Regions from separate parts of the Streptomyces sp. ActVer genome, predicted to be linked through region 1. Evidence: riboswitches for the same ligand, from Rfam matches in the RefSeq annotation. Region 1 holds a riboswitch; the other holds the start of a gene.

Region 1 (15,728 bases):
ACGCGGTGCTCATCGAGGTCGCCCGGCGGCTCGGCGGCGCCGTGCGTGACGGGGACACGGTCGCGCGGCTCGGCGGCGACGAGTTCGTGGTGCTCGCCGACGGTCTCGGCCGCGCCGACGCGCAGGACCTCGCGGTACGCCTGCGGAACGAGATCATCCAGCCCATCAGGGTCGACGGCCGGGCGATGCGAGTCGGTGCCAGCTTCGGTATCGGGTGGGCACACTGCGGCATGACGGCGGACGAGGTGTTGCAGTCCGCCGACGAGCGGATGTACATAGAGAAACGGTCTCGTCCCAGAGCGCACAGGCGTGCGGGCTGATCCCCAGGTCAGCGATGCGATGCGAGCTGAGTCACCCGTTTGGGGCAGCCGATGGGGGTCCCCCCGGTCGAGTGAATTCGAGATTGGGGGAGGGTAGGCTCGCCTTTCGATCCCCCGTACCGCATCTGAACCGCACCCGCTAGGAGACCTAGGGATGACGCCCGGCAACAACGGCGCGAGCACGCCCGAGGACGACGACCCGTTCGGCTATCTGTACGCCGACGGGCAGGCCGCCGGAGCCCAGCCGCCGAGCGGCGGGGGTGGCTACGGCTACCCCGGCTCGGTCAACAGGGTGCGGCCGGTCGGCGAGCGCCAGTACGGCCAGTCCGCCGCACCGACCGCCCCCACCGCGCAGTACGGGCAGGTGCCCCAGCAGCAGGGGACGTACGGCCAGCCGAACGCGAACCACTCGGGGCCCGAGGCCTTCACCGGCGGCGAGCCCACCACGTACCAGCCGATGCCCGACCAGGGTCATGGCCACGGCGGTGGCGGCCGGGGCCGCGGTCCCAATACCAAGGGCCTGCTGATCGGCGCCGTCGCCGTCGTGGCGGCCGTCGTGATCGGCATCGGCATCGCGATGCTCGGCGGCGACTCGGACGACGACAAGGGCGGCGAGGCGTCGGGCTCGACCCCGTCGGCCGGCGACAGCGCCGAGCCGAGCAAGGAGGCGTCGAAGCCGGCCGCGGACCCGGCGGACCTGCCGGAGATCGACGCGAAGGCCCTGAAGCTGGGCCCCGGCGTGTCGACCGCGTCGGACATCAAGGGAGCCGAGGCCGCGGGCGGTATCTATGTGGCGGGCTTCAACCAGGTCGGCGCGTCGGTCACCTGGAACATGAACGACATCCCCAAGAGCGGCAAGTACACGCTGTTCGTCAACTACGGCGTGCCCGGCAAGGACGCCGACGCCACTCTCACGATCAACGGCCAGGCGCAGAGCCGCCCGCTCAACCTGGCGAACTTCTCCAAGGCCGCCGAGGGTGACTACGAGAAGGGCTGGACGGAGACGTGGGCCAACATCCAGCTGAACAAGGGCACCAACGTCATCGGGCTTTCCTGTGAGACGGGAAACCAGTGCGATGTCAATCTGGATCAGCTGCGGCTTGAGAGCGGCTGGAAGTAGGGGCCGAAGCGCGGTGCTCCGCCCGGTCACGGGCGAAGCACCGTCGATGTACTCCAGGAGCGGCCCTCGATACGAGGGCTCGCGGCACTATTGCGCGTAGACCGCGATTGAGTTGACGGCACCGGGGTTGTCCGCGTAGGTGTGCGGCTTCAGTGTGGCCAGCTTGGTGCCCTGCTGGCAGCCAGTGGTGGCGTTCCAGAGTTCCACACGGTAGTTCGTCTGGTTCGAGACGGACCGGTTGATCCGGTTGAGGGCGTAGCAGCCGGGTGTCAGAGAGTTGACCTTCCTCTCACCGGTCCTGTTCTTCCCCGACCATCCGCACGCATACCCTTGCGGGCAGGTGTTCGGATCGGCCGCCGCGGCCGGCGTGGCGAGCGTGCCGCCCAGCAGCAGTCCGGCCACAGCCGTCATCGTCAGACCAGCTCTGATCATGCCCATGACATATTTCCTTTTTCTTGATCGACAGACTTTCGAAGGTTAACGCAGGGCCTGCAGTTGCGCGCGTGAATAATGTGACGTGAGATCAGACACGCGACATGGCCGAGCACTTGGCGGAAGAAACCTAAAGCGACGAAGTTTTCGAGCTGTTCACCGCGTCTCGACCTGACGCTGGAAAAGGTCAACGGTCACGTGGTTCACCAGTTCCTCGTACGCCGACCGGTCGAACTCCCCCGCCACCGGCGCCAGTACGGTCGCCGCGGACAAGGCGACCGCCCGGGAAAGCCGCTCCGGCCAGGGCAGCCGCTCCACCAGACCCGACAGCAGCCCCGCCACCACGGAGTCACCCGCACCCGTGGGATTGCCGCGTACGGCCCGCGGCGGAGCGGCACGCCAGTCCCCGTCCGGCGTACGGGCCAGCAGCCCCTCCGCCCCCAGCGACGCCACGACCGAGTGCGCCCCGCGTCGGCGAGCGTCCCGGGTGGCCTGCGAAGGGTCGTGCGAGCCGGTCAGCTCGGCCAGTTCGTCCGTGTTCGGCTTCACGATGTCGGGCCGTGCGGCGATTCCCCGCCGCAACGGCTCCCCGCTCGTGTCGAGCAGCACCGGAACCGCCAACGCCCGAGCGGTGCGCACGAGTTGGGTATACGCCCCGACCGGCACCCCGGGAGGCAGACTGCCGCACAGGGCCACCGCCGAACAGGAGCGCAGCAGAACCTCGTACGCCTCCTGGAAGGCGGACCACTCGGCGGGGGTGATCTCCGGTCCTGGTTCGTTGAGTTGAGTCGTGTCACCGGTCGCCGTGTCGGCCACCGCGATCGTGCGGCGGGTCGAGCCGCTCACCGGGACCAGCGCGTCGACGACATCAGGCGTGTCCACGAGCTGTTCCCGCATGGCCCGCCCGGTGGCGCCGCCCACGAAGCCCGTCACGGTCACCTCGTGGCCGAGGGCCGCGAGCACCCGGGCCACGTTCAGGCCCTTTCCGCCGGGCCGCTCGATCACCTCGGTGACGCGGTGCGAGGTGTGCGGTCGCAGCCCCCGTACGCGATAGGTGATGTCGAGAGCGGTGTTCAGCGTGACCGTGAGGATCACCTGGGCCGGCCTCCCTCGAAGAGATTCGTCAAGTAGACGCGTGGAACGCGCTTGCCGGTTGTTCCGGAGGCCCGATCATGCCAAAGGGAACGGCGGTCGGCCCAGTCCCGAGGGTCGACCGCCGTACGGCAACACGGGTGTGAATCACCCCAGTTGGGGATCCACCACCCATTCGCCCCGGCGCATCACGCCCTTGAGCTCGAAGTCGGCGTCCAGTACCACCAGGTCCGCGTCCTTGCCCGGCTCCAGCGAGCCCACCCGGTCGTACAGGCCCAGTGACCTGGCCGGATTGGCCGCGATGGCCGCGACGACGTCCTCGATCGGCAGCCGGTCGACGGTCACCGCCCGCTTGAAGGCCCGGTCCAGCGTGAGCGTGGAGCCCGCGATCGAACCGCCCTCCACGAGCCGCGCCACACCCTCGCTGACCTCGACCTCCAGGGGGCCGAGCATGTACCGCCCGTCGCCGAAGCCCGCCGCGTCCATCGCGTCCGTGATGAACGCCACTCGGTCGCCGCCCGCGTGATGGAACGCCAGCTGGAGGGAGGCCGGGTGGAGATGCACGCCGTCGTTGATCAGCTCGACCGTGATCCGCTCGTCCTCAAGGAGGGCGGCGATCGGGCCGGGGGAGCGGTGCCCGAGCGTGGGCATCGCGTTGAAGAGGTGCGTCGCCACGGTCGCGCCCGCGTCGATCGCCTCCACCGTCTGCTCGTACGTCGCGTCCGTGTGGCCGATCGCCGCGATGACGCCGTGCTCGGCGAGGAGGCGTACGGAGTCGATGCCGCCCGGCAGTTCCGTGGCGAGCGTGACCATGCTGGCCCGGCCGCGGGCCGCGTCGATCAGCTTGCGGACCTCCGCCGGGTCCGGGTCGCGCAGCAGCTCCTCGGAGTGGGCGCCCTTGCGGCACGGGGAGATGAACGGGCCCTCGAAGTGGATGCCCGCCAGGTCGCCCTGCTCGGCCAGCTCGGAGAGGAGTCCGGCGCGCTGGGCGAGACCGTCCATGTCGCCGGTGACGGTGGAGGCGACGAGGGTCGTCGTGCCGTGCAGACGGTGGGTGCGGATGCCCTTGAGGATCTCCTCGACCGTGCCCGAGGTGAAGGAGGCTCCGCCGCCGCCGTGGTTGTGCATGTCGACGAAGCCGGGGACCAGCCAGTGACCTGTCAGGTCGATGCGGGGTGCGTTGTCGGGAGCGCTCCCGGAGATCCGCGTGCCCTCGACGATCACGCGGCCGCCGGTCACCGTCCCGGTGGGAAGTACGACGTTGGCACCGGCGATGACCACTACGTGCGGGTCGGTGGGGGCTGGTCGCGCCCGCGCGGCGGAGCCGCAAATGTCACTGCCCCGCGCCCCTGAAGGGGCGATGCGCTCAGTGGTCATCAGGTGGTTACCTCCGAAGCGGGGTTGGAAGGGGAAGGGGTGCCCAGCAGGTCCCAGGCCAGGAGGCCCGCGCCCAGGCAGCCGGCCGTGTCCCCCAGTGCGGCGGGGACGATGGACGGGAGTTTCTGGAAGGTGACGCGTCGCTCGACCGCGGCTCGTAGCGGTGTGAACAAGGTTTCCCCGGCCTCGGCGAGACCGCCACCGATGATCAGGGTTCGCGGGTCCAGCAGGGTGAGCGCGGTGACGAGCCCGTCGGCCAGCGCGTCCACGGCTTCCTGCCAGACCACCAGGGCCCGCGGGTCCCCGGACCCGACGGCCTTCGCGCAGTCCACTGAGTCCGCCTCCGGGTCGCCGGACGCCTCGGCCCAGGCCTCGCTGACCGCCGCGGCGGACGCGAACCGCTCCAGACAGCCGCGCTGGCCGCACGGGCAGGGGGTACCGCCGGGGCGTACGACGATGTGGCCGATCTCGCCCGCGAAGCCGTGCGCGCCCGCCTCAACTCGGCCGTCGATGCCGATCGCGCCCGCGATGCCGGTGCCGAGCGGCACGAACAGGAACCGGTCCGCGCCCTGGCCCGCGCCGATCCGGCCCTCCGCGAGCCCGCCGGTGCGCACGTCGTGGCCGAGGGCGACCGGGATCCCGTCCAGCCGCCGGCTGAGCAGGTCCCGCAGGGGTACGTCGCGCCAGCCGAGGTTGGCCGAGTACGCGGCGATGCCGCGGTCGGCGTCCACGATGCCGGGCACGGCGACCCCGACGGCTGCCGCGGGCTCGCCGAAGTGGCGCTCGCCGTGCGCGCGCAGGTCGGCGGCGAAGGCGAGGATCGACTCGACGACGGAGTCCGGACCGTGCTCCCGGCCCGTGGCGCGACGGGCCCGGTGCAGCACGGGGGGAGTCCCCCCGGAGGGCGCGGCGTCGACCGCCCCCAGGAGGGCGGCCTTCATCCCGGTGCCGCCCACGTCTAGGGCGATGACATGTCTCACGGGTACAGTGTCGCCCCTTACCCCGTGAGAGGTCTAGTCCACTCACGTGGTGTAGACCTTAGAGCGAAATTGCGAATCGAAAGCATGAGATCGCACGTGTGAACGAGCCGTGCGGGCGGGCCGGGTGAACCGGCCGTGTGAATCGGCAGTGCGGGACGAGAAGGTTGGGGCGGCAGCGGTGCAGCGGCGAGTGACAGGTCTGATCGCGGTGGTGTCCGCGCTGGGCATGACGGCGGCCCTCGGCGGCTGTGGCGGTTCCTCCGGGTCCGGGGACGTCACGCTGCGACTGGTGGCGGCCGACTACGGCGACTCCAAGGCGAACAGCTCCCAGAAGTACTGGGACGAACTGACCAAGGCGTACGAGGCGAAGAACCCCGGGGTCAAGGTCGAGGTGAGCGTCTACTCGTGGAACGAGGTGGACGCCAAGGTCAAGAAGATGGTCGCCGACGGTGACGCACCCGACATGGCGCAGATCGGCGCGTACGCCGACTACGCCGCGAAGGGGCAGCTCTACAAGGCCGATGACCTGCTCTCCATCAACACCCAGGCCGACTTCGTGAGCCGGCTCACCGAGGCCGGCGAGATAGACCGGACGCAGTACGGCATGCCGTTCGCCTCCTCGACCCGCCTGCTCTTCTACAACAAGAAGCTCTTCAGCGACGCGGGCCTCACCCCGCCGCAGAGCTGGAGCCAGCTCGCGTCCGACGCCGAGGTCCTCAAGTCGCGTGGCGTGAAGTACCCGTACGCGCTGCCGCTGGGGCCCGAGGAGGCGCAGGCCGAGACGATGATGTGGCTGCTGAGCGGCGGCGACGGCTACACCGACACGGTCGGGTCGTACGGCATCGACTCCAAGCAGAACGTCGAGACCTTCACCTGGCTCAAGGAGAAACTGGTCGAGAAGGGGCTCACCGGACCCGTCGCGCCCGCGAATCTCAACCGTGCGGAGGCCTTTGCGGCGTTCGCGCGCGGCGAGGTCGGGATGCTGAACGGTCACCCCACGCTGATGCAGGCCGCCGCGGCGAAGGGCGTGAAGTTCGGCATGGTGCCGATGCCCGGGATCAACGGGCGGTCCAAGGCGACGATGGGCGTCGCCGACTGGATGATGGCGTTCAAGCAGCCCGGGCATGCCGAGCAGGTCGGGAACTTCCTCGACTACGTCTACAGCGAGAAGAACGTGCTCAGGTTCTCTCACGAGTACGACCTGCTGCCGGTGACCACGTCGGCGTCCGAGGCGATGTCCGCGGACAAGTCCGACGCGGATCTCGTCGGTTTCCTCGACGAGTTGCCCAATGCCGAGTTGTATCCCGTGGCCAAGACGTCCTGGGCGTCCGTCAGCGCGGACATCAAGCAGCAGATAGGCAAGGCCGTGGGCCCGAAGGGCAGTCCGGCGGCGATCCTGGGGCAGCTGCAGAGGGCTGCTGCCGCGGAGGAGAGCGCGTCTTAGCTCCGCTGGTTGATCTGGTTGATCTGGTTGATCTGGTTGGTCTGGGTTGTTGGTCGGGTGCGGGCCGGTGAGGGCTGGTCGCGCCGTTACCCGCGCCCCTAAAAGACTGCGCCGTTCCCCGCGCCCCTGTCGGGGCGCCTTTGCCGGGCTCCGCTAGCGTGCTGGGCATGGAAGACGTGGAGCTGACACCCCAGGAGCTTGCCGTTCTCGCGTTGGAGCGGCGGGGGTGGGCGACTCCGGGGGCCAAGGAGCGGGCGATACGCGAAGAACTGGGGCTGGCGCCCGTCCGCTACTACCAGCTCCTGAACGCCCTCCTGGACGCGCCGCGGGCCCTGGCCCACGACCCGGTGACGATCAACCGCTTGCGCCGGGTGAGGGATGTGCGCAGGACCGAGAGGGAGCAGTAACCCAGCCCACCCACCGGTACTCCAGCCCCTCCGGCGTCTGAGGAGCGGGGGTTCGGGAGCTGGCCCCCGAGTAAGGGACGGGAATGGGTAGGGGCGGCGGGGGCGAAAGACTTGGTGCCCGCGGATAAGGTCGCAGCATGGCCAGTCACCCCGAGTCATCGTCGATGCCGACCCCCGTGACCCCGGCGGGCCGAGACGGCCTCGAAGCCATCATCGCGCGGCCCGACAGGGCAGTCCTCGCCTTCGACTTCGACGGCACCCTCGCCCCGATCGTCCCGGACCCCGAACAGGCCCGCGCCCACCCGGACGCCGTACCCGCCCTGGCGGCACTCGCCCCGAAGGTCGCCTCCGTCGCCGTCGTCACCGGAAGGCCGGCCGGCGTGGCCGTACGCCACGGCGGCTTCGCCGGAGTCCCGGGCCTGGAGCACCTCGTCGTGCTCGGCCACTACGGGGCGGAACGCTGGGACGCCGTCACCGGCACGGTCCAGGCCCCCGCCCCCCATCCCGGCGTCGCCGAGGCCCGCGCCGAACTCCCCGGGTTCCTGGACGCCATCGGCGCCTGGCAGGGCACCTGGATCGAGGAGAAGGGCAGGGCGGTCGCGGTCCACACCCGCCGCGCCCAGGACCCCCAGGCCGCCTTCGAGGCCCTCCGCGAACCCCTCGCCGAGCTCGCCGCCCGCCACGGCCTGATCGTCGAACCGGGAAGAATGGTGCTGGAACTGCGCCCGGCGGGCATGGACAAGGGCGTCGCCCTCGGCGAGTACGTACGCGACGTCGGAGCCGAGTCGGTCATGTACTGCGGCGACGACCTCGGCGACCTCCCCGCCTTCGCCGCCGTCGAAAAACTCCGCTCCGACGGCACCCCCGGCCTCCTCGTCTGCAGCGGCAGCAACGAGGTGACAGAACTGTCCGACCGGGCGGACCTGGTGGTGGACGGCCCGGAGGGAGTGGTACGCCTACTGGCTGCCCTGGCAACTGAGCTAGCGCACTAAGGGGCGCGGGGAACGGCGCAGTCTTTTAGGGGCGCGGGGCGGTGACATTTGCGGCTCCGCCGCGGGGCGCGACCAGCCCCCACGCACCCGCACGGTCCGAACAACCCCGCGCCGGCGAGCTACGAGTCCAGCGCCTGAAGCTGGTCCAAGAACCACTGCGCCGGAGGCAAGGCGGTCGCGGCCACAGCCAACCGCTTCGTCCTCTCGGCCCGCTCACCCGCCGGCATGGTCAACGCCTCGTGCAACGCCCGGGCCGTGCCCGAAACGTCGTACGGATTCACCACGACCGCATCCTCGCCCAACTCCTCGTACGCCCCCGCCTCCCGCGAAAGCACCAGCACGCACCCGTCGTCCGACACGACCGGCACCTCCTTGGCGACGAGGTTCATGCCGTCCCGGATGGGGTTGACGAGGGCCACGTCCGCCAGCCGGTAGGAGGCAAGGGAACGGGCGAAGTCGTCCTTGAGGTTGAGCAGGATCGGGGTCCAACCGGGCGTCCCGTACAGGGAGTTGATCTCGTCCGCGACCCTCTGCACCTCGGCCGTGTAGTCGCGGTAGACCGCGAGGTCCTGCCGCGACGGGTACGCGAACGCCACGTGCACCACCCGCTCGCGCCACTCCGGCCGCTCCTCCAGCAGCTCCCGGAACGCCAGCAGTCCGCGCACGATGTTCTTGGACAGCTCGGTCCGGTCGACCCGCACGATCGCCTTACGGGCGCTGCCGTCGGGAGCCGTGCCGATCTGCTCGCGCAGTACCGCCAGCCGTTCGTCCACGTCCGGCCGGTGCGAGCGCTCGCGCAGGAAGTCCGCGTCCGCCCCGAGACCGTGCACCCCGATCCGCGTACCGGAGGGGATCCCGGGACCCAGGACGGCGTGACAGCAGTCCGTGAACGCGTCCGCCCACCGCTGGGTGAGGAACGCGGCCCGGTCCGCGCCGAGGATTCCGCCGAGCACCTTCGCCGCGATGTCGTCCGGCAGCAGCCGGAAGTAGTCCGGCGGAGCCCACGGCGTGTGCGAGAAGTGCCCGATCCGCAGGTCGGGGCGGAGTTCGCGGAGCATCCGCGGGACGAGGACCAGGTGGTAGTCCTGCACGAGGACGGCCGAGCCCTCCGCCGCCTCCTCGGCCAGCGCCTCGGCGAAGGCGTGGTTGTACGTCTCGTAGGCCGCCCACTGGCGCCGGAACTCCTTGTCGAAGACCGGCTCCAGCGGAGTCTGGTAGAGCAGGTGGTTGACGAACCACAGCACGGAGTTGGCGATGTCGTTGTACGCGGCGGCGTGGGTGTCGGCGTCGATGTCCAGCATCCGTACGCCGTCTTCGCCCACGCCGCGTCGTACGGCCTCGCGGTCGCCGTCGCCGAGGGCCGAGCACACCCACAGGGCGCCCGCGTCCGGGCCGATCGCGGAGAGGCCGGAGACCAGGCCGCCTCCGCCGCGCTTGGCCGTGAGCGTGCCGGTCTCGTCCTGGGTGTACGAGACCGGGCCGCGATTGGAGGCGACCAGGATGTTGTGGGTGCCGCGGGTGGAGACCATGACACGAAATCTAGCCCCCGCTGTAAACGCTCAAACGTTCCCACTCGCCGTGGGGGCGGGGTTGTCGGTTGGCTGCGGGCCGGTGGGGGCTGATCGCGCAGTTCCCCGCGCCCCTTCAAGGGGCGCGGGGAACTGCGCAGTCTTTTGGCTTTTAAGGGGCGCGGGGCGGTGACATTTGCGGCTCCGCCGCGGGGCGCGACCAGCCCTCACGGCGCCGCACACAACAACGGCGCACCCCGCGGAGCGCTACGCCGCCTTGCGTTCCACGTACTCCTCGATCTCCGCCATCGGCGGCCTCTCCTCCATGTCCACCGAGTACGTGCGCGGCTCGAAGCCGTTTTCGCCTCGTTCGAACTGGGTGAGCGAGGGGCGGATCATGTGGCCGCGGGCCAGGCGGAGCTGGGCGGTGCGGTAGATCGCGGCGGACATGCGGCCCAGGGCCTGGCCGTCCTGGTGGCGGTGTCTGCGGACGCCGACGTCGACCTGGGCCAGGGCGTCCAGGCCCACCAGATGCAGCGCGTCGACCAGCATGCCCAGCTCGACGCCGTACCCGACGGGGAACGGGAGCTGTTCGAGGAGGGAGCGGCGGGCCGCGTACTCCCCGCCCAGCGGCTGGACGAAGCCGGCCAGCTGCGGCCAGTGCATGTTGAGGAGCGGGCGGGCCATGAGCTCGGTGACCCGACCCCCCTGACCTGCCGCGGAGCCCAGCGGGCGGTCGTACATCGCCTTGACGAGATCCACGCCCGGTTCGGTGAGGAGCGGGCCGACGATCCCGGAGACGAAGTCCGCCGAGAACTCCTTCAGGTCCGCGTCGACGAAGGCGACGATGTCCCCGCTGGTGACGAGCAGCGAGCGCCAGAGCACCTCGCCCTTGCCGGGGACGGCGGGGATTCGGGGCAGGATCTCGTCCCGGTGCACGACGCGGGCGCCCGCCTCGGCGGCGACCTCGGAGGTGCGGTCCGTCGAACCCGAGTCGATCACCACTATCTCGTCGACGAGCGGCACCTTCCTGGTCATCAGCTCACGGCGGATGATCGCGACGATCTCGCCGACGGTCTCCTCCTCGTTGAGCGCGGGCAGTACGACACTCACCGTGGAGCCGGTGGCACGCTTCGCGGCGATGAGATTCTTGAGCGGGCGGTCCTCTACGGACCAGGAGCGCGTGCTCAGCCAGCGCTCGACGTCTTCCAGCACGTGCGGCTCTCCCTTGCGTTCATTGGGATGCGTGTGCCCGGCGCGAGGCACTGTCGGGTGCGTCACTGTCATCTCGCGGTTCGGACGGCTCTCTCCACCATCCAGGCCTTCGGTTACAGTCTTGAACAACGCTGATGACCATCGCATGTCGGGGGTCGTTGCGTGCACAACCAAAACCAGAGCCAGAACCACAACTGAATACCGCTCATCCAGAGGGGCAGAGGGATACGGCCCGTTGAAGCCCCGGCAACCCTCCAGCCGGTCTCGTCCTGATCATCGTCGATCAGCGCAGCGAGGCTCCCGGCTCGGGAAGGTGCCAAATCCGTCTCACGGCGAAGTGCGTCGTGAGGAAGATGAGGAGAAAGGGCCTCGCCTCCATGGCTGCGCAGACAGTTGCAAGCACCACGAACTCCACCCCCGCCGCGAACTCCGTCGACCTCGGACCGGCCGCCGCGCTTTCCTGCCGTGAATGCGGCCACCGCGTCCCGCTCGGTCCGGTCTTCGCCTGCGAGGAGTGTTTCGGCCCGCTGGAGATCGCGTACGACTTCTCGGCCTACGACGCCGAAGAGCTCCGCAAGCGGATCGAGGCGGGCCCCGCGAACATCTGGCGGTACGCGCCGCTGCTGCCCGTCCCGGCGGACGTGGCCGACAAGCCGAACATCAACCCCGGCTGGACCAAGCTCGTCCAGGCCGACAACCTCGCGCGCGAGCTGGGTGTCGACGCCGGCAAGCTCTTCGTGAAGGACGACTCCGGGAACCCGACGCACTCCTTCAAGGACCGTGTCGTCGCCCAGGCGCTGGAGGCCGCGCGTGCCTTCGGCTTCACCACCCTCTCCTGCTCCTCCACCGGCAACCTCGCCGGCGCGGTGGGCGCCGCCGCCGCGCGCGCCGGCTTCCGGTCCTGCGTGTTCATCCCGCACGACCTGGAGCAGGGCAAGGTCGTCATGGCCGCGGTCTACGGCGGCGAGCTCGTCGGCATCGAGGGCAACTACGACGACGTGAACCGTTTCTGCTCCGAGCTGATCGGCGACCCGGCCGGCGAGGGCTGGGGCTTCGTCAACGTCAACCTGCGGCCGTACTACGCGGAGGGCTCCAAGACCCTGGCGTACGAGATCTGTGAGCAGCTCGGCTGGCAGCTGCCCGACCAGCTCGTCGTGCCCATCGCCTCGGGCTCGCAGCTCACGAAGATCGACAAGGGTCTGCAGGAGCTGATCAAGCTCGGGCTCGTCGAGGACAAGCCGTACAAGATCTTCGGTGCGCAGGCCGAGGGCTGTTCGCCGGTGTCCGTGGCGTACAAGGCCGGGCACGACGTCGTACGGCCGCAGAAGCCGAACACGATCGCGAAGTCGCTCGCGATCGGAAACCCGGCGGATGGTCCTTACGTTCTCGATATCGCCCGGCGTACGGGTGGGGCCGTGGAGGACGTGAACGACGAGCAGGTGGTCGACGCGATCAAGTTGCTGGCGCGTACGGAGGGGATCTTTGCGGAGACCGCCGGTGGTGTGACGGTGGGGGTGGCGAAGAAGCTGATCGAGAACGGTCTGCTGGATCCGAGTCTGACCACTGTTGTGCTCAACACCGGGGACGGTCTGAAGACCTTGGACGCGGTTGCTTCCGACACGGGGCTGACCGCGACGATCCGGCCGAACCTGGATTCCTTCCGTGAGGCTGGGCTCGGCTAGTCGTTGTTCCTTCGCTGCGGGCCGGCGGGGGCTGGTCGCGCAGTTCCCCGCGCCCCCTAAAGACAAAGACCGCGCAGTTCCCCGCGCCCCCAGAAGTCAAAGACCGCGCAGTTCCCCGCGCCCCTGACGGGGCCGCCCACTCCGACGGAGGTCTAACCCCATGAGCGTCAACGTTCGTATCCCCACCATCCTGCGCACCTATACGGGCGGCAAGGCCGAGGTTTCTGCTGAGGGTGGGACTCTTGGTGCGGTCATCGCCGATCTGGAGAAGAACCATGCCGGGATCGCCGCCCGGGTCCTGGACGACCAGGGGCAGCTGCGGCGGTTCGTCAACGTGTACGTGAACGACGACGACGTCCGCTTCGAGCAGGGGCTGGAGACGGCGACGCCGGACGGGGCCGGGGTGTCGATCATTCCCGCCGTCGCCGGCGGCTGACCGTCGGGAGCCGCGCCGAGGGCTGATCATTACCTTCGGTAACGGCCGTCACCGAGAGTTCATCGAATTGCCCCCTCCGTGAGAGAAGCGGAAGGGGCAATTCTGTATGGTTGAGCGCGGTACAGTTGGGGAACCTGCTTCGATCCGCACGCCGGGCGCATTGAGATCCCGCCCGAAGCCCGACAAGAAGTAGCCAAAGTGCCCCGCCTTTTTGAGCCTTTTATGGCATTCATGGGGCCCGACTTGCCCTGAATCTTCGTGAATTCTTCACATATTCCCGATCGGTCGTGCCCGGAATTCTCGTCGGATTGACCTGTTGCAGACGGCAGTTGGACGGATACATTCAGCCGCGGTCGACGCGTTCCGGCGCACACCCCCAACCGTTGGGGGGTGAGGTCTGACCCGGATCCGCGAAGTGCGGGTCTGTGCAAGGGCCAGTAATAGGGGAGTTAGGCATGGCTCAGGGCACCGTCAAATGGTTCAACGCGGAGAAGGGGTACGGCTTCATCGCGGTCGACGGTGGTGCGGATGTTTTCGTCCACTACAGCGCGATTCAGATGGACGGCTACCGCACCCTGGAAGAGGGTCAGCGGGTCGATTTTGAGATCTCGCAAGGCCAGAAGGGGCCGCAGGCGGACATGGTCCGACTGGCGACCGGCTGAAGCACGCGCCGACTTACTGCAGCGACGTTCTTCTTCCGAAGGGCTCGTACCCCACGGGGTGCGGGCCCTTCGGCACGCCCGCACCCCGTACGCGCCGTCCGTGCGCTCTCTTCCCACCTGCTCCCACCTGCGGATCATCCTGAGCCGCTTGCACTCGCATGGGTCGAGTGCTAATCATTGGCGTTAGCACTCTGAAGGTGAGAGTGATAACGAGGACCGGGTCGGTGAGGCCCGCAGGCCGGGTGGGGCAAGGAACCACGAGGTCGGCAGGCCGTCCGTCGCGGGCGCGGGCGCGGTCCTGGAGATTCCACCCCAGTCCGGGAGGACCACTTCACATGGCCAAGATCATCGCGTTCGACGAGGAGGCACGGCGCGGTCTCGAGCGCGGGATGAACCAGCTCGCCGACGCCGTCAAGGTCACCCTTGGTCCCAAGGGTCGCAACGTCGTCCTCGAGAAGAAGTGGGGCGCCCCCACGATCACCAACGATGGTGTTTCCATCGCCAAGGAGATCGAGCTCGAGGACCCGTACGAGAAGATCGGCGCTGAGCTGGTCAAGGAAGTCGCCAAGAAGACGGACGACGTCGCCGGTGACGGTACGACCACCGCGACCGTTCTGGCGCAGGCGCTGGTCCGCGAGGGCCTTCGCAACGTCGCCGCCGGCGCCAACCCGATGGCTCTCAAGCGCGGTATCGAGAAGGCCGTCGAGGCCGTCTCCGGTGCCCTGCTGGAGCAGGCGAAGGATGTCGAGACCAAGGAGCAGATCGCTTCGACGGCCTCCATCTCCGCCGCCGACACCCAGATCGGCGAGCTCATCGCCGAGGCGATGGACAAGGTCGGCAAGGAAGGCGTCATCACGGTCGAGGAGTCCCAGACCTTCGGTCTGGAGCTCGAGCTCACCGAGGGTATGCGCTTCGACAAGGGCTACATCTCGGCGTACTTCGCCACCGACATGGAGCGTATGGAGGCCGTCCTCGACGACCCCTACATCCTGATCGCGAACTCGAAGATCGCCAACGTCAAGGACCTGCTCCCGCTCCTGGAGAAGGTCATGCAGTCGGGCAAGCCGCTGCTGATCATCGCCGAGGACGTCGAGGGCGAGGCCCTGTCGACCCTGGTCGTCAACAAGATCCGTGGCACCTTCAAGTCCGTCGCCGTCAAGGCTCCGGGCTTCGGCGACCGCCGCAAGGCGATGCTGAACGACATCGCCATCCTCACGGGCGGCGAGGTCATCTCCGAGGAGGTCGGCCTCAAGCTCGAGAACACGGGCCTTGAGCTGCTCGGCCGCGCTCGCAAGATCGTCATCACCAAGGACGAGACGACGATCGTCGACGGCTCGGGTTCGGCGGACCAGGTTGCCGGTCGCGTCAACCAGATCCGTGCCGAGATCGAGAACTCCGACTCGGACTACGACCGCGAGAAGCTCCAGGAGCGCCTGGCGAAGCTGGCCGGCGGCGTGGCCGTCATCAAGGCCGGTGCCGCCACCGAGGTCGAGCTCAAGGAGCGCAAGCACCGCATCGAGGACGCCGTTCGCAACGCGAAGGCGGCCGTCGAGGAGGGCATCGTCGCCGGTGGTGGCGTGGCCCTGCTCCAGGCCTCCTCGGTCTTCGAGAAGCTGGACCTGGAGGGTGACGAGGCGACCGGCGCCAACGCCGTGAAGCTCGCCCTGGAGGCCCCGCTCAAGCAGATCGCCGTCAACGGTGGTCTCGAAGGCGGCGTCATCGTCGAGAAGGTGCGCAACCTGCCCGTCGGCCACGGCCTGAACGCCGCGACCGGTGAGTACGTCGACATGATCGCCGAAGGCATCATCGACCCGGCGAAGGTCACGCGCTCTGCCCTGCAGAACGCCGCGTCCATCGCCGCGCTGTTCCTCACCACCGAGGCCGTCATCGCCGACAAGCCGGAGAAGGCCGCCGCCGGCGGCGCTCCGGGCGGCATGCCGGGCGGTGACATGGACTTCTGAGCCCCTGCGCAAGCAGCCAAGGCTCGGTAGTTCATCGCAGCACGCAGTACTTCGCGTTACGCGAACGAGGGCGGCATCCCATTCCAGGGGTGCCGCCCTC
Region 2 (13,107 bases), on a different contig from region 1:
GTTCGACGTGGGGCGTTCGCAACTGGGGCCCCTCATTCCCGCCGTGCTGCCGCCCGACAGGACGCCGGACCGCGGCCCGGCCGCGACGCGGCCCAAGAGCCCCGGTGACCGTCCGGCCGACCGGTCACCCGACCGCTCGCCCGACCGTGCGCTGGAAGGGGCGGGCAAACCCCTCCTGGAGCTGACCGCCGGACCCGGCACCGCGACAACCGCCCGACCCGTGGCGGAGTTGACCGCAGGACCCATCGCCGCGCTGCCGGCCGTGCCGCAGGCGCGACAGGAGGCCACCGCGATCCTGCCCGCGACCGCAGCCGATCCGCGGCAGTCGCTGAAGACCTCCAAACAGCGGAACCAGAGCAAGCTCGCGAAGGCCCGTGAGCTGCTCTCCGCGCACACCGCCCGGCGGAGCGCGCCGGTGGCGGCCATCGAACCCCCTCCGGCGGAGACCGTCTGGGCCACCACCGAGGGGCAGGGCTACCGCCAGGCCGAGGCCGAATGGTGGCAGCCGCAGGCGCAGCCGCTGTCGGCCGGTTTCGGCATGGAACCGGCCGTCGACGCCCTGGGCGGCCCGGACCTGACGTTCGGCATGGGGCTGCCCGCTGCTCCGGCCCCGACTCCGGCAGTCGCTCCGTCAATCGCTCCGGCTCCGTCGATCGGCATGGATCTGCCCATGGGCCCGGACCTGTCGTTCGGTATGGCTCCGCCCATCGACACCCGTACGCCGATCGGCACGGGCCTGCCCATCGGTTCGGACGGCGCCGCGAACCCGGGGTACGGCACTCCGACCCCCGGCTACGGCGTTGCGACCTCGGCATACAGCGGTGGGTCGACCCCGGGATACGCCGGACCGACCCCCGGATACGGCGGGAAGGCCGCGACAGCCGTCGACTTCGCCCGTGAGCAGATCGGCAAGCCCTGTGTCTGGGGAGCGATGGGGCCGGGCTCGTACGACTGCTCAAGCCTCACCCAGGCGGCCTGGAAAGCGGCCGGGGTCGCACTCCCGCGTACCGTGAACGATCAGGCGACCGCCGGTATGGCGGTCCCCCTCTCCGACATCCGTCTCGGCGACCTGGTCCTCTTCCACGGACACGTCGGCCACGTCGGCATCTACAGCGGCAACGGCATGATGGTCCACGCGCCGAGCCCGGGGGCGGCCATCCGCGAGGAGTCGATCCACTGGGCCGGCGAGCCGGCGATCCACAGCGTGATCCGGCCTGCCTGACCCGGAGCCGTACCTGACCCGGAGGCCGTATCGGAACGCGCGCGAGGCGCCGACCGATACGGCCCCTGATCGTCTCGTGACGGAGACGGCCGGTCCGCGGTCGGGTCAGCCCGCGTCGAGCGCGACGGCGATGTCGGTGATGGGTATCGGGAACGGGTACACGTCGGTCGTGGCTCCGGTGAGTACGTCGACGGTGTAGAGCGTCGTCGTCGAGGCACCGGCCGGGGTGAGGGCGGCGAAGGCCGTGTTCGAGATGGTCTTGCCCGCGCTCAGGTCGCTGAAGATGTCGAAGCCCGCGTTGGCACCGGCGTCGAAGCCGAGCGAACCGGTCGCGACCAGCAGGCCGTTGGCGGGCGGTGACTGGATGACGACCTGGTCCGAGGTCGTGTTGATGTCGAACAGCGTGGTCGCGGTGGCCGAGTTGAGGTCGTTGTTGGTGTAGGCGGCGCCGGTGACGCCGCGGGTCGTCGCCCCGTCCGTGGTCAGCGGGGTGTTCGTGGCGGTGCTGCTGTTGGCGAGGTTGTGCGCCAGGTTCTGACCGGTGTCGCTGATGATCCGGAGCCGGTCGGCCGCGGGGTTGAAGTCGACACCGAAGTTCGTGCCCTGCAACGGGACGCTGAGCTGCGAGACCTTGGTGACCTGCACGTCCGGGACGGCGGGCGGGGTCTTGACCGTGTAGACGCCGCCCTGGTTGCCGACGGCGTACATCAGACCGTTCTGTACGCGGAAGTCGATCCCGATGACCGCGGTGTCGCCGACGAGCCCGTTGATGACCCTGAACCAGTTGAGCACGTCGGGTCTGTCGGTGGTGAAATACGCCATCAGCCTGCCGTCGGCCGAGATGCCGAACGCCGGCAGGCTGGGTGTCGCCGCGTGGCTGGTGCCCGGGGTCGCCACGACGAGTGCCGCCATGGCGGACGCGGCCGCGACCGCCGTGGCCATCTTCTTCCTGAGCCCTGCTTTCATCGCTTCTTCCCTCTCGGTCGGCGTGAGCTTGAGCGTGGATGTGAGCGCGAGCGCGTACTGGGGCAGAGGTATTGCCGCCTGGTCCGCCAGGCCGGATCGACAGGCGGCGACGGCAAGCTATGGGGCAGGACTGGACATCCACTGGACGGTGGTTGAACGGCTGGACGGTTGAACGGAGGGGCTCCGCGGGTTCACGGGCCCGATGTGGTCGACGACGCGGTGGCTGTCACCCGCGGCCCCAGGGCCCGGCGGGCGCGCTCGGCGCCCGCGTGCGCCCGTGCCAACTGGTCGTGTTCACCGGTGACGGACGCGACCGTCGCCGCGGTGGAGTGGTGGTCGAGCGCCTCGTCGTGACGGCCGCTGCCGTGCAGGGCCTCGGCCAGGCCGTTGAGCGCCGACGCCTCGCCGTAGCCCTCCCCGTTCTCACGGAACAGTTCGAGGGCTCGCCGCTGACAGGTGAGCGCGGCCTCGAACTCGCCCTGCCCCAGCCGGATGTCGCCCAGACCGGACAGCGCGTACGCCTCGCCGCCGTGGTGCCCCAACTGCCGGAAGAGCGTGAGGGCCTGCTCCTGGCATTCGGCCGCGGACTCCGAACGGCCCAGCCGCAGAAGGGCGTTGCCGAGGTGGGAGAGGGTGCGGGCGCGGCCGATCCGGTCTCCGGTCAGATCGTGCAGGGCGAGCGCCTGCCGCTGGTGGTCGGCCGCCTGCTCGTACTCGCCCAGCCGCAGACACACATTGCCGAGGTTCGTGAGCGTGCGCGCCTGGCCCACCTGGTCGTCGGTCTCCCGGTAGAGGGCGAGGGCCTGTTGATGGTCGTGCGCCGCGTCGCGGAGGCTGCCGAGACGCCAGTGGACGTTGCCGAGGTTGGACAGGGTTCTCGCCCGCCCGGCGCGGTCGCCCGTCCGGAGGTGCAGTTCGAGGGCCCGTACGAGATGGTCCTCGGCCGATCCCGCGTCGGCGAGCCGCCAGTGCACGACCCCGAGGTTAGTCAGTGCGTGGGCCTGTCCGGCCAGGTCACCGAGCGTCTCGGCGGCCCGCAGGGCGTGGCGGTGGATCTCCAGCGCCACGGTGTGGTGACCGGAGTCGAGGTGGCGGAAGAGAAGAGCGGCCAGGCGGACGGCGTGCCGGGGACTGCCACGGTCCGCGGCCACCGCGCAGACGGCGGCCAGCGTCGGCCGCTCGGCGTCCAGCCAGGCCCGTGCCGCGGCCGCGTCACCGACGGCGGACGAGACGTGGACGGAGGGTGCGATCGCGGGCCTGTGGTGCCGCTCGGCCGGGTAGAGCGTGTCCATGGCCGCCGCGGCCGTGCCGAGGTAGTGGTCGAAGAGACGGACCAGCGCGGCCTGCCGTTCGGCCTCGGAGTCATGCGTACGGGTCAGGCGGTACGCGTAGGCACGCAGGAGGTCGTGCGTGCCGAACCGGCCCGGCCGGACGGGCTCCAGGAGATGGGCCCGGGCCAGCAGGGCCAGCGTTCCGGCGGCTTGGGCGGGGTTCCCACCGGCACCCGCGCGCTCGTCGCCCGGTACGGCATCCGACGCGTGGGCCGACGTTCGGCCTGGCATGTGATCCGATGTGTGAAGTCGCACCTGGCCCGACAAGGCGCCCGGCACGCGCTCGGGTCTCTCTTCCTGCGTGGCGCCCGGCACTTGGGTCGGCTCCTCGCCCGGCGCTTCGCCGATCAGCGCCGCGACCGCATGGGCGTCCGCCTCCGGTCCCGGGTGCAGGCTCAGCAGGCGGAAGGTGCGGGCGGCCGGGGCGGGGAGTCGCTCGTAGGACCAGGAGAACACCGCCTCCACCGCCGCGCGCCGGTCGCCGCCCGCGTCCAGGAGGTCCAGCCGCCGCTGCTGGTCGGCCAGCTCCGCCACGAGGTCCGCCAGCCGCGACGACGGGTGGGCGACGGCGAGTTCGGCCGCGACCCGGAGCGCCAGCGGGAGGCGTGCGCACTGTTCGGCCAGGGCGGCCGCCGGTCCCGGCTCGGTGTCGACGCGCGCACCGACGAGCGTGCGGAGCAGGGCGAGGGCGTCGGGCGGCGGGAGCGGGCCCAGACCGATGCGGCGGGCGCCGTGCAGGGCCACCAGTCCTGCGAGGCTGTCCCGGCTGGTGACCACGACCGCGCAGGCCGGCGAGCCGGGAAGCAGCGGGCGGACCTGCTCCTCGGACAGGGCGTTGTCGAGGACCAACAGCACTCGCCGGTCGGCCAGTTCGGTCCGGAACCGGCTCGCGCGGTCGTCGACGTCGAGCGGGATCGCGTCACCGGGGACCCCGAGGACGGTGAGGAACCGGGTGAGGGCGTCGCCGGGCGGCATGGGGCGGTCCGGGTCGTAGCCGCGCAGGTTGACGTAGAGCTGGCCGTCGGGGAACCGGTGCCGCGTGCGGTGCGCCCAGTGGACGGTGAGCGCGGTCTTTCCCACCCCGGCCGTGCCGGAGACGACCGAGACGGCACCTGCCGTCGGACTGTCCGCCGCCGCGGCCAGCAGCCGGTCCAGCGCGGACAGTTCCGGGTCACGGCCCGCGAAGCCGGGTACGTCCGCGGGGAGTTGCGCGGGTAATCGGTGTGCCGAAGTCGGGTACGGGGGTAGGTGGGCGGGCACCTGCGCGGGCAACTCGGCGGCGCCTGCCGTGCCAGGGCCGTCGGCGGTGTCGCGGGCCGGAGCGTGCCGGGCGTCGGGAGCAGAAGGCCGGGTGCGGCGGCGCAGCAGGGCGGCATAGGCCTCGGCCAGCGCCGGGCCGGGGTCGACGCCGAGTTCGTCGGCCAGCCGGCGACGGCTCCGCCGGTAGACGGCGACCGCCTGGTCACGTCGCCCGACAGCCTCGTACGCCCGGATGAGCCTGGCCTGGGCGTCCTCGTCCAGCGGCTGCGCGACCGCGGTCTCCTCCAGGACGGGCAGTGCGTCGGCGCTCCGGCCCGCCGCGATCATGGCCTCGCCGTACTGGGCGACCGCCCCACGGCGTTCCTCCGCCAGCGCGACGACCACCGGGTGTGCGGAGAGGAAGGGCAGGTCCGCGAGGGGCGGTTGCTGCCACAGCCCGAGTGCGTCGGTCAGCAGCGCGGCGGCCCGCTCCTGGCCGCCGCGCCGCCCGTCCCGTCGTACGGTCACCGCCCCGGCGACCAGGTCCCTGAAGCGCAGCAGATCGATGGCGTCGTACGGGACGCGCAGCGCGTAGCCGTCGCCGAGCCGGGGGAGCAGCACGCTGCGGGCGCGTGGTGGCCGGTCCGGCTCCAGCAGGTGGCGCAGGTGCTTGATGTGGGTCTGGACGACGTTCGGCGCGGTCGCCGGCGGGCGCTCGCCCCACAGCGCGTCCGCGAGCCCGAAGAACGGCAGTTGCTGTCCACGGGACACGGCGAGCAGGGCGAGTACCGCGCGGCGCTGGGGCGAACCGAGGTCGAGGCGGGTGCCGTCCCGCCAGGCGCAGACCGGCCCGAGTACCTGAATGCGCATCCGCTCCCCGCCCCCAGTTTTACAACTCCCTCACTATTCCCTTTCTCTATCCCCGTTATCGGCATATCCGGAAGGCGTATTCAGGCCCACTGCCGCACAGTTGTCACACCGGCCCGTGCGTCGGTGCTGAGGGTTCTGCGCTCAGCGTTCGTCGGCGGAGAGGTCCGGGTGATCGCCGAGGCGGTGTACGTACTCCTCGATGTGGCGGTACGGAGCGAGGGTGCCGGCCGCGTCGAAGTGGTCGAGGTGGGTGAGTGTCACCCAGAGGTCCCGGTCCGCGGTGCCGAGCTCGTCGCCCAACACATAGGGCTGGCAGGCGAGTTGCCGGTCGAGCCGATCCAGTGCGGACTCGCATGCCCCGTCGGCGAGGAGGCCCGCGAGGTCGCGGAGGATGTCGGGCGTGTGGTTGCTGACGACGCGTCCGCTCCAGCGGTCGCACAGCGCGGGCGCGGTGAGCGGGCCGTCGTAGTGGTGCCAGGTCGCCTCGTAGGCGCCGCGCAGCGACGCGAAGGCATCGGGTGTCTCGGCGGGGAGCTTCAGGACCGTGGTGGTGAGCGCGCCCTTGAGGCCGAGCAGGTCGAGGACGACCGCCACGCGCCCCGAGTAGGGACAGGCCTCGGACAGATACAGCTGATAGCGGTGCGGCGCCGGGTAGAAGCCGCCCGCGAGACCGACGCCGATACGGCCGCGAATGCGGTGCGGACGGGTGGCCGGAACGGGGACGGACGTGCCACCGGCGGCCGTACCGCAGCCGGACGAGCGGGAGGCGCTCGGGCGGGAGGCCGCCGTCGTGAAGGTGTCAGTGCTGCTGGAACCGCGGGAAACTGTCTCGGGCATGACTCTCCAGGGGGAACGCGGAGGCCCTGGCCGCCTCGTGGGCGCCAGTGGCGGAACGGAGTGACTGCGCTGCCGTACAGGTCCGGATCGGTCGGACGCGTAGCGGATCAGTAGGCGCTGGAGACACGCGACAAGTCGATGTGCAGGCGCCTCGTCAAGCCGTTCCTGGACAAATTCCCACCGGTCCTGCCGTCGGGGCTCGCGAGACGCGAGACCACGCTTGCCCCGCCGCTCCGGCGGAACCCGGTCGTCACCCGGGGCACCCCGTCGCGGTGGAAGGGTTGCCTGCCAGCGGGCCGGGGCCGATGACCGCACGAACGGGGGAGTTCCCGCACGACGGGCGCTGGCAATCGTGACCGTCTCCGCCAGTGTTGATGCGCTCCGCGGGACCGTCAAGACGGCGTCTCAGCAGCTGGGCATCCTGCCGCCGGACCACGGGACCGGCTTCGCACCGGGTGATGAGAAGCCTCCTGACAGGAACTCCCGGTAACCGAAGGAACTGGAACTCCCGCCGGCCGGAAGAAAAGGCGCGGCCGTACTGTTGTGCTCGTTGACGACGAGGCGGTGCCCGATCGAGGGCCCGTTATTGCGAGGTCGGCCGGACCCCCGGTCCGCCGAGCCGGAAGGGCGGAGGTGACGCACGTGCCAGCGCGAGCCGTGTCCCGCCGCAGCGTCCCGAAGGCCGCCCCGCTCCATCGCGTACGCCTCTACTCCCGGCCGCACATCGACCTGCTGCGCGTTGCCGGCGCGCTCTGTTGCTCCTGACCCGAATCCCACGCGGCCGCGCCCTCCGGTGAGGGCCGGCTTTCCCGTACGGTCGATCAGGAAGGCACACCTCTCGTGTCCTCAGCACCTTCTGCCCTGCCCTCTTCCGCGCATCTGCACCTCGCCGTGGCGCTCGACGGCGCCGGCTGGCATCCCGCCGCCTGGCGCGATCCGGTAGCCCGGCCCCGGGAACTGTTCACCGCCGGGTACTGGGCCGACCTCGTCGCCGAGGCCGAGCGGGGTCTCCTCGACTTCGTGACCTTCGAGGACGGCCTCGGACTGCAGTCGTCGCACTTCATCGAGCCGGACGGGCGGACCGACCAGGTCCGCGGCCGGCTCGACGCCGTTCTCGTCGCCGCCCGGGTCGCCCCGTTGACCCGCCACATAGGTCTGGTGCCGACCGTGGTGGCCACGCACACGGAGCCGTTCCACATCTCCAAGGCCATCGCCACCCTCGACTATGTGAGCTCCGGCCGGGCGGGCCTGCGGGTGCAGTTGACGGCACGCCAGAACGAGGCGGCGCACTTCGGCCGCCGTACGCTGCCCCGCCTGGACGCCTACGACAGCCCGGCCACCCAGGACGTGGTGACCGAACTCTTCGACGAGACGGCCGACTACGTCGAGGTCGTGCGCAGACTCTGGGACAGCTGGGAGGACGACGCCGAGATCCGGGACGTGGCCACCGGCCGCTTCGTCGACCGCGACAAGCTCCACTACATCGACTTCGAGGGCAGGCACTTCAGCGTCAAGGGCCCCTCCATCACCCCGCGTCCGCCCCAGGGCCAGCCCGTCGTCAGCGCCCTCGCCCACCAGACCGTCCCGTACCGGCTGGTGGCCCGCGCCACCGACATCGGCTACGTCACCCCGCACGACACCGACCAGGCCCGCGCGATCGTCGCCGAGATCCGTGCCGAGCAGGCCCTCGCGGGCCGTGCCGACCAACCCCTGCACGTCTTCGGCGACCTGGTGGTCCTCCTCGACGACGAACCCGCCGCCGCGGCCGCCCGCAGGGACCGTCTCGACGCCCTCGCGGGAGAGCCGTTCACCAGCGACGCCCGCGTCTTCACCGGTACACCTGCCCAACTCGCCGACTTGCTCCAGGAGTTGTGGTCGGCAGGGCTGAGCGGCTTCCGGCTGCGCCCCGCCGTCCTCGGCCACGACCTGCCCGCCGTCACCCAGGGACTGGTCCCCGAACTCCAGCGCCGGGGTGCCTTCCGCCGCGCCTACGAGGCCGACACCCTGCGTGGACTGCTCGGGCTCGCCCGCCCGGCCAACCGCTACGCCGCCAACGCCAGCGGCGCTGCTGCCGCCAACGCCGCTGCCAACGCCACCGCCTGAGCCGGACGGAGACCGCACGACCATGAGCAAGCCGCTGAAGCAGATCCACCTGGCCGCCCACTTTCCCGGCGTCAACAACACCACCGTCTGGAGCGACCCGGAGGCCGGCAGTCACATCGAGTTCAGCTCCTTCGCGCACTTCGCGCGGACCGCCGAGCGCGCCAAGTTCGACTTCCTGTTCCTCGCCGAAGGGCTGCGACTGCGCGAACAGGGCGGAAGGATCTACGACTTGGACGTCGTCGGCCGCCCCGACACCTTCACCGTCCTCACCGCGCTGGCCGCCGTCACCCAGCACCTCGGCCTGACCGGCACCATCAACTCCACCTTCAACGAGCCCTACGAGGTGGCCCGCCAGTTCGCCAGCCTCGACCACCTCTCGGACGGGCGCGCCGCCTGGAACGTCGTCACCTCCTGGGACGCCTTCACCGGCGAGAACTTCCGCCGCGGCGGTTTCCTCCCGCAGGAAGAGCGCTACTCCCGGGCCAAGGAGTTCCTGGCCACCGCGAACGAACTCTTCGACTCCTGGCGCGGCGACGAGATCGTCGCCGACCAGGACACCGGCACCTTCCTGCGCGACGCGAAGGCCGGCGCCTTCGTCCACCAGGGCCAACACTTCGACATCGAGGGGCAGTTCAACGTTCCGCGCTCCCCGCAGGGCCGCCCGGTGATCTTCCAGGCAGGCGACTCCGAGGAGGGCCGGGAGTTCGCCGCCGCAGGCGCCGACGCGATCTTCAGCCGGTACGCCACCCTCAAGGAGGGCCAGGCGTTCTACTCGGACGTCAAGGGACGCCTGGCCCGCTACGGCCGTACGCCCGACCAGTTGCTGATCCTGCCCGCCGCGACCTTCGTCCTCGGCGACACGGACGCCGAGGCGGAGGAACTGGCCCGCGAGGTGCGCCGGCAGCAGGTCAGCGGGGCGACCGCCATCAAGCACCTGGAGTTCGTCTGGAACCGCGACCTGTCCGCGTACGACCCTGACGGCCCGCTGCCCGACATCGACCCCGACCTCGGCGAGCACACCATCGCGCGCGGCCGGGCCCAGGTCCGGATGTACCGCGACCCGCTGGCCACCGCCCGGGAGTGGCGGGAGCGCGCGGCCGCCAACAACTGGTCCATCCGCGACCTGGTCATCGAGGCCGGCAACCGCCAGGCCTTCGTCGGCTCCCCGGCCACGATCGCGGCCACCATCGACGACTTCGTCCAGGCCGACGCGAGCGAGGGCTTCATCCTCGTCCCGCACATCACCCCCGGCGGCCTCGACGCCTTCGCCGACACGGTGGTCCCGCTGCTCCAGGAGCGCGGAGTGTTCCGCACGGAGTACGAGGGCACGACCCTGCGTGACCACCTGGGCCTGGCCCATCCCGATTCCCGTACCAGTGCCGATGCCGATGCCGATGCCGATGTCGACGCCGCCGACGACATCGGTGAGCGGGGTGAGCGGGTGGCTTCGTGAACGTACGGGTGGTCGCCCCGGTCGTGTAAGCGCGAGACCACAGAGTGGGGGCTGAAACCGGTCACCTGGCTTGATACGGATGCCGAAGGGGACGATTCTTGTACACATGGTGACATTGCCGCGCGACGGAGGACCGGCGGCCACGGCCGGTGACGCCATGGCGGTGGTCGACGCAAGCGGCAATGTCACGGGCTGGAGCGAGGGCGCGCGGCTGCTGACGGGGTACACGGCCGAGGACGTGACCGGGCGGCCGGCGTCGGAGCTGGTGGCGGGGGAGCCCGCGGCGGTCCGGCGGGCTCTGCTGACACACGGCGACACTGTCGTGGCCGTGCGCCACAAGGACGGGCGGCGGCTGGAGCTGGCGCTGCGGATGTGTCCGCTGCTGGGCGGGGAGGGGCGGAGTCCGGGGTTCGTCGTCACCGCGACGCCGGACGCGGACGGGCGGGGCCTGGGCGAGCTGGCCTTCGAGCAGGCGTCGATGTCCATGTCGATCTTCGATACCGGGCAGCGCTACCTGCGGATGAACGACTTCGCGTGCCAGGTCATGGGGCAGCCCGAGAGGGCGTTCCGGCACCGGTACTTCCCCGACACCGTGGAGAACGCCGAGCACAGTCGCGGCTTCCTGCGCCATCTGGAGATCGTCGCGGAGACCGGGCAGCCGGTCCACTACGAGAGCTGGACCCGCTCGCCGTCCGGCCGCCGCATGCACGCCTGGAGCTTCGAGATGTGGCCGGTGCGGGACCGGGCCGGAGAGGTGCTGGGCACCGCGCTGGCCGGGTTCGACAGCAGCGAGCAGTACTGGGCGAGACAGCGGCTGGCCCTGCTGAACGAGGCCGCCGGCTCCATCGGCACCAAGCTCGACGTGATCCAGACCGCCCGTGAACTCGCCGAACTGGCCGTGCCCCGCCTCGCCGACTTCGCCGGCGTCGACCTGCTGGACTCCGTGCTCCGGGGCGAGGAACCCGCGACGGGGCCGGTGGAGGGCGGCGTGGAGCTGCGCAGGGTCGCCCACCACTCCGACACCCCCGGTGTGCCGGAGGCGGCCATCGACCTGGGTGCCGCCGACATCTACCCGGCCTTCTCCCCGCCCGCCCGCGCCCTGGCCACCGGCGAGCCGGTGCTCACCCGGAGCGGCGACAGCGGCCTCGGCACCTGGTTCGCCGGGCACGGCGCCCGCTCCGCCAAGCTGCGCGAGGGCGAGGACCACGAGCTGTCGCTGATGGCCGTACCGCTGGTGGCACGCGGCACGACACTGGGCGTGGCCGTTTTCGTACGGATCCTCACCCCCGAGCATCCCGACGCCTTCGACCTGGACGACGTGTCGCTGGCCGAGGAACTGTCCAGCCGGGCGGCCGTCTGCGTCGACAACGCCCGCCGCTACACTCGCGAGCGCACCACCGCGCTGGCCCTCCAGCGCAGCCTGCTGCCCCAGGTGATGGCGGTGCAGGCGGCCGTCGAGTTCGCCTCCCGCTACCTTCCGGCGCTGTCGCAGGCAGGAGTGGGCGGCGACTGGTTCGACGTGATCCCGCTGTCCGGGACCAGGGTGGCGCTGGTCGTCGGAGACGTCGTCGGACACGGCCTGCACGCCTCCGTCACCATGGGCCGGCTCCGTACGGCGGTCTGGACCCTCGCCGATGTCGACCTGCCGCCGGACGAACTGCTCACACACCTGGACGACCTGGTCGGTCACCTCGCGGCCGACGAGAGCGCGATGATCGGCGAGATCGGCGCCACCTGCCTGTACGCGGTGTACGACCCGGTGTCCCGCCGCTGCACCATCGCCTCCGCCGGTCACCCGCCGCCCGTCGTGCTGCTCCCGGACGGAACGGTGAAGGTCGTCGAGGTCACCGCGGGACCGATGCTCGGCGTCGGCGGCCTCCCGTTCGAGGCCACCGAGCTGGACGTGCCCGAAGGCGCCGTACTCGCCCTCTACACGGACGGTCTCGTTGAGGCCCGCGATGTCGACGTGGACGTGGGCACCGCCGCCCTCTGCACCGCCCTGGCCGCCCCGGCCCGGAATCTTGAGGACACCTGCGACAACGTCCTCAAGGCCCTGCTCCCGCAGCGCCCGGCCGACGACGTGGCGCTGCTCCTGGCCCGTACCCGCGCCCTGGACACCGACCAGGTGGCCGTCTGGGACCTGGAGTCCGATCCGGCGCTGGTCGCCACGGCCCGGCAGTACGCCACCGAGCAGCTGACCCGCTGGGGGCTCGACGAGGCCGCCTTCGTCACCGAACTCGTCGTGAGCGAGCTGGTCACCAACGCCATCCGCTACGGCGGCTCCCCGATCCAGCTCAGGCTCATCCGCGACCGTGCGCTCATCTGCGAGGTCTCCGACGCCAGCAGCACCTCGCCCCATCTGCGCCGGGCCCGCACCTTCGACGAGGGCGGCCGGGGCCTGCTGCTCGTCGCACAGCTCACCGACCGCTGGGGCACCCGGCCGAGCGGCACCGGAAAGACCATCTGGGCGGAGCAGGCACTGCCGGTCCAGTGAGAACCGGACCGGACTGCAGGACTCAAGAGTCAAGAAGTCAGGACTCAAGAAATACAGGACTCAAGAACTCAGGAACCGGCTCGGCTCAGTCGAGGCCCACGTAGTCGCGCAGAGCCTGTGAGCGGGAGGGATGGCGCAGCTTCGACATCGTCTTGGACTCGATCTGGCGGATGCGCTCGCGGGTGACCCCGTAGACCTGGCCGATCTCCTCCAGGGTCTTCGCCTGCCCGTCGAGGAGCCCGTACCGCAGGGTGATGATGCCTGCCTCGCGCGGGGTCATATGGGCGAGGATCTCCTGGATGGTGTCCTTGAGCAGGAGGAACGTCACCGCGTCGAAGGGGGAGATGCTCTCGCTGTCCTCGATGACGTCGCCGAGTTCGCTGCCGCCGTCCTCGCCCAGCGGCAGGTGCAGCGAGACCGGGTCCTTGGTGTACCCGTCGAGCTCGATGACCTTGGAGATGGGCAGCTCCATCCGCTCCGCGACCTGCCCCACCGTGGGCTCGACGCCCAGTTCCTGAAGCATCTCCCGGCGGAGCCTGGCCATTCTGTTGATGACCTCGACCGCGTGGACCGGAATGCGGATCGTGCGGCT

The links. Region 1 has a riboswitch for S-adenosylmethionine ahead of thrC (threonine synthase). Riboswitches for the same ligand answer to the same signal wherever they lie in the genome.
Region 2: it holds a riboswitch for S-adenosylmethionine, as region 1 does, so the genes downstream of both, O3Q52_RS26400 (glutathione S-transferase C-terminal domain-containing protein) here and thrC (threonine synthase) in region 1, are expected to answer to the same signal.

The regions. Positions count from the first base shown of each region.
Region 1 covers NZ_JAPWHT010000125.1:2,600-18,327, forward strand. The annotation lists gene cdgB (diguanylate cyclase CdgB) at 1-320, shown strand, start outside; gene O3Q52_RS21510 (carbohydrate-binding protein) at 475-1,440, shown strand; gene O3Q52_RS21515 (peptidase inhibitor family I36 protein) at 1,528-1,878, opposite strand; gene O3Q52_RS21520 (1-phosphofructokinase family hexose kinase) at 2,029-2,967, opposite strand; gene nagA (N-acetylglucosamine-6-phosphate deacetylase) at 3,112-4,245, opposite strand; gene O3Q52_RS21530 (ROK family protein) at 4,341-5,321, opposite strand; gene O3Q52_RS21535 (extracellular solute-binding protein) at 5,548-6,765, shown strand; gene O3Q52_RS21540 (DUF3263 domain-containing protein) at 6,933-7,172, shown strand; gene otsB (trehalose-phosphatase) at 7,310-8,164, shown strand; gene O3Q52_RS21550 (trehalose-6-phosphate synthase) at 8,284-9,693, opposite strand; gene O3Q52_RS21555 (glucosyl-3-phosphoglycerate synthase) at 9,940-10,887, opposite strand; SAM riboswitch class I at 11,090-11,247, shown strand; gene thrC (threonine synthase) at 11,265-12,569, shown strand; gene O3Q52_RS21565 (MoaD/ThiS family protein) at 12,730-13,005, shown strand; gene O3Q52_RS21570 (cold-shock protein) at 13,461-13,667, shown strand; gene groL (chaperonin GroEL) at 14,003-15,628, shown strand.
Region 2 covers NZ_JAPWHT010000173.1:1,465-14,571, reverse strand. The annotation lists gene O3Q52_RS26415 (C40 family peptidase) at 1-1,222, shown strand, start outside; gene O3Q52_RS26410 (DUF4394 domain-containing protein) at 1,328-2,188, opposite strand; gene O3Q52_RS26405 (tetratricopeptide repeat protein) at 2,380-5,628, opposite strand; gene O3Q52_RS26400 (glutathione S-transferase C-terminal domain-containing protein) at 5,770-6,465, opposite strand; SAM riboswitch class IV at 6,677-6,823, opposite strand; gene O3Q52_RS26395 (putative leader peptide) at 7,108-7,230, shown strand; gene O3Q52_RS26390 (LLM class flavin-dependent oxidoreductase) at 7,306-8,568, shown strand; gene O3Q52_RS26385 (NtaA/DmoA family FMN-dependent monooxygenase) at 8,591-10,021, shown strand; gene O3Q52_RS26380 (SpoIIE family protein phosphatase) at 10,128-12,515, shown strand; partial or broken gene O3Q52_RS26375 (RNA polymerase sigma factor) at 12,601-13,107, opposite strand, start outside.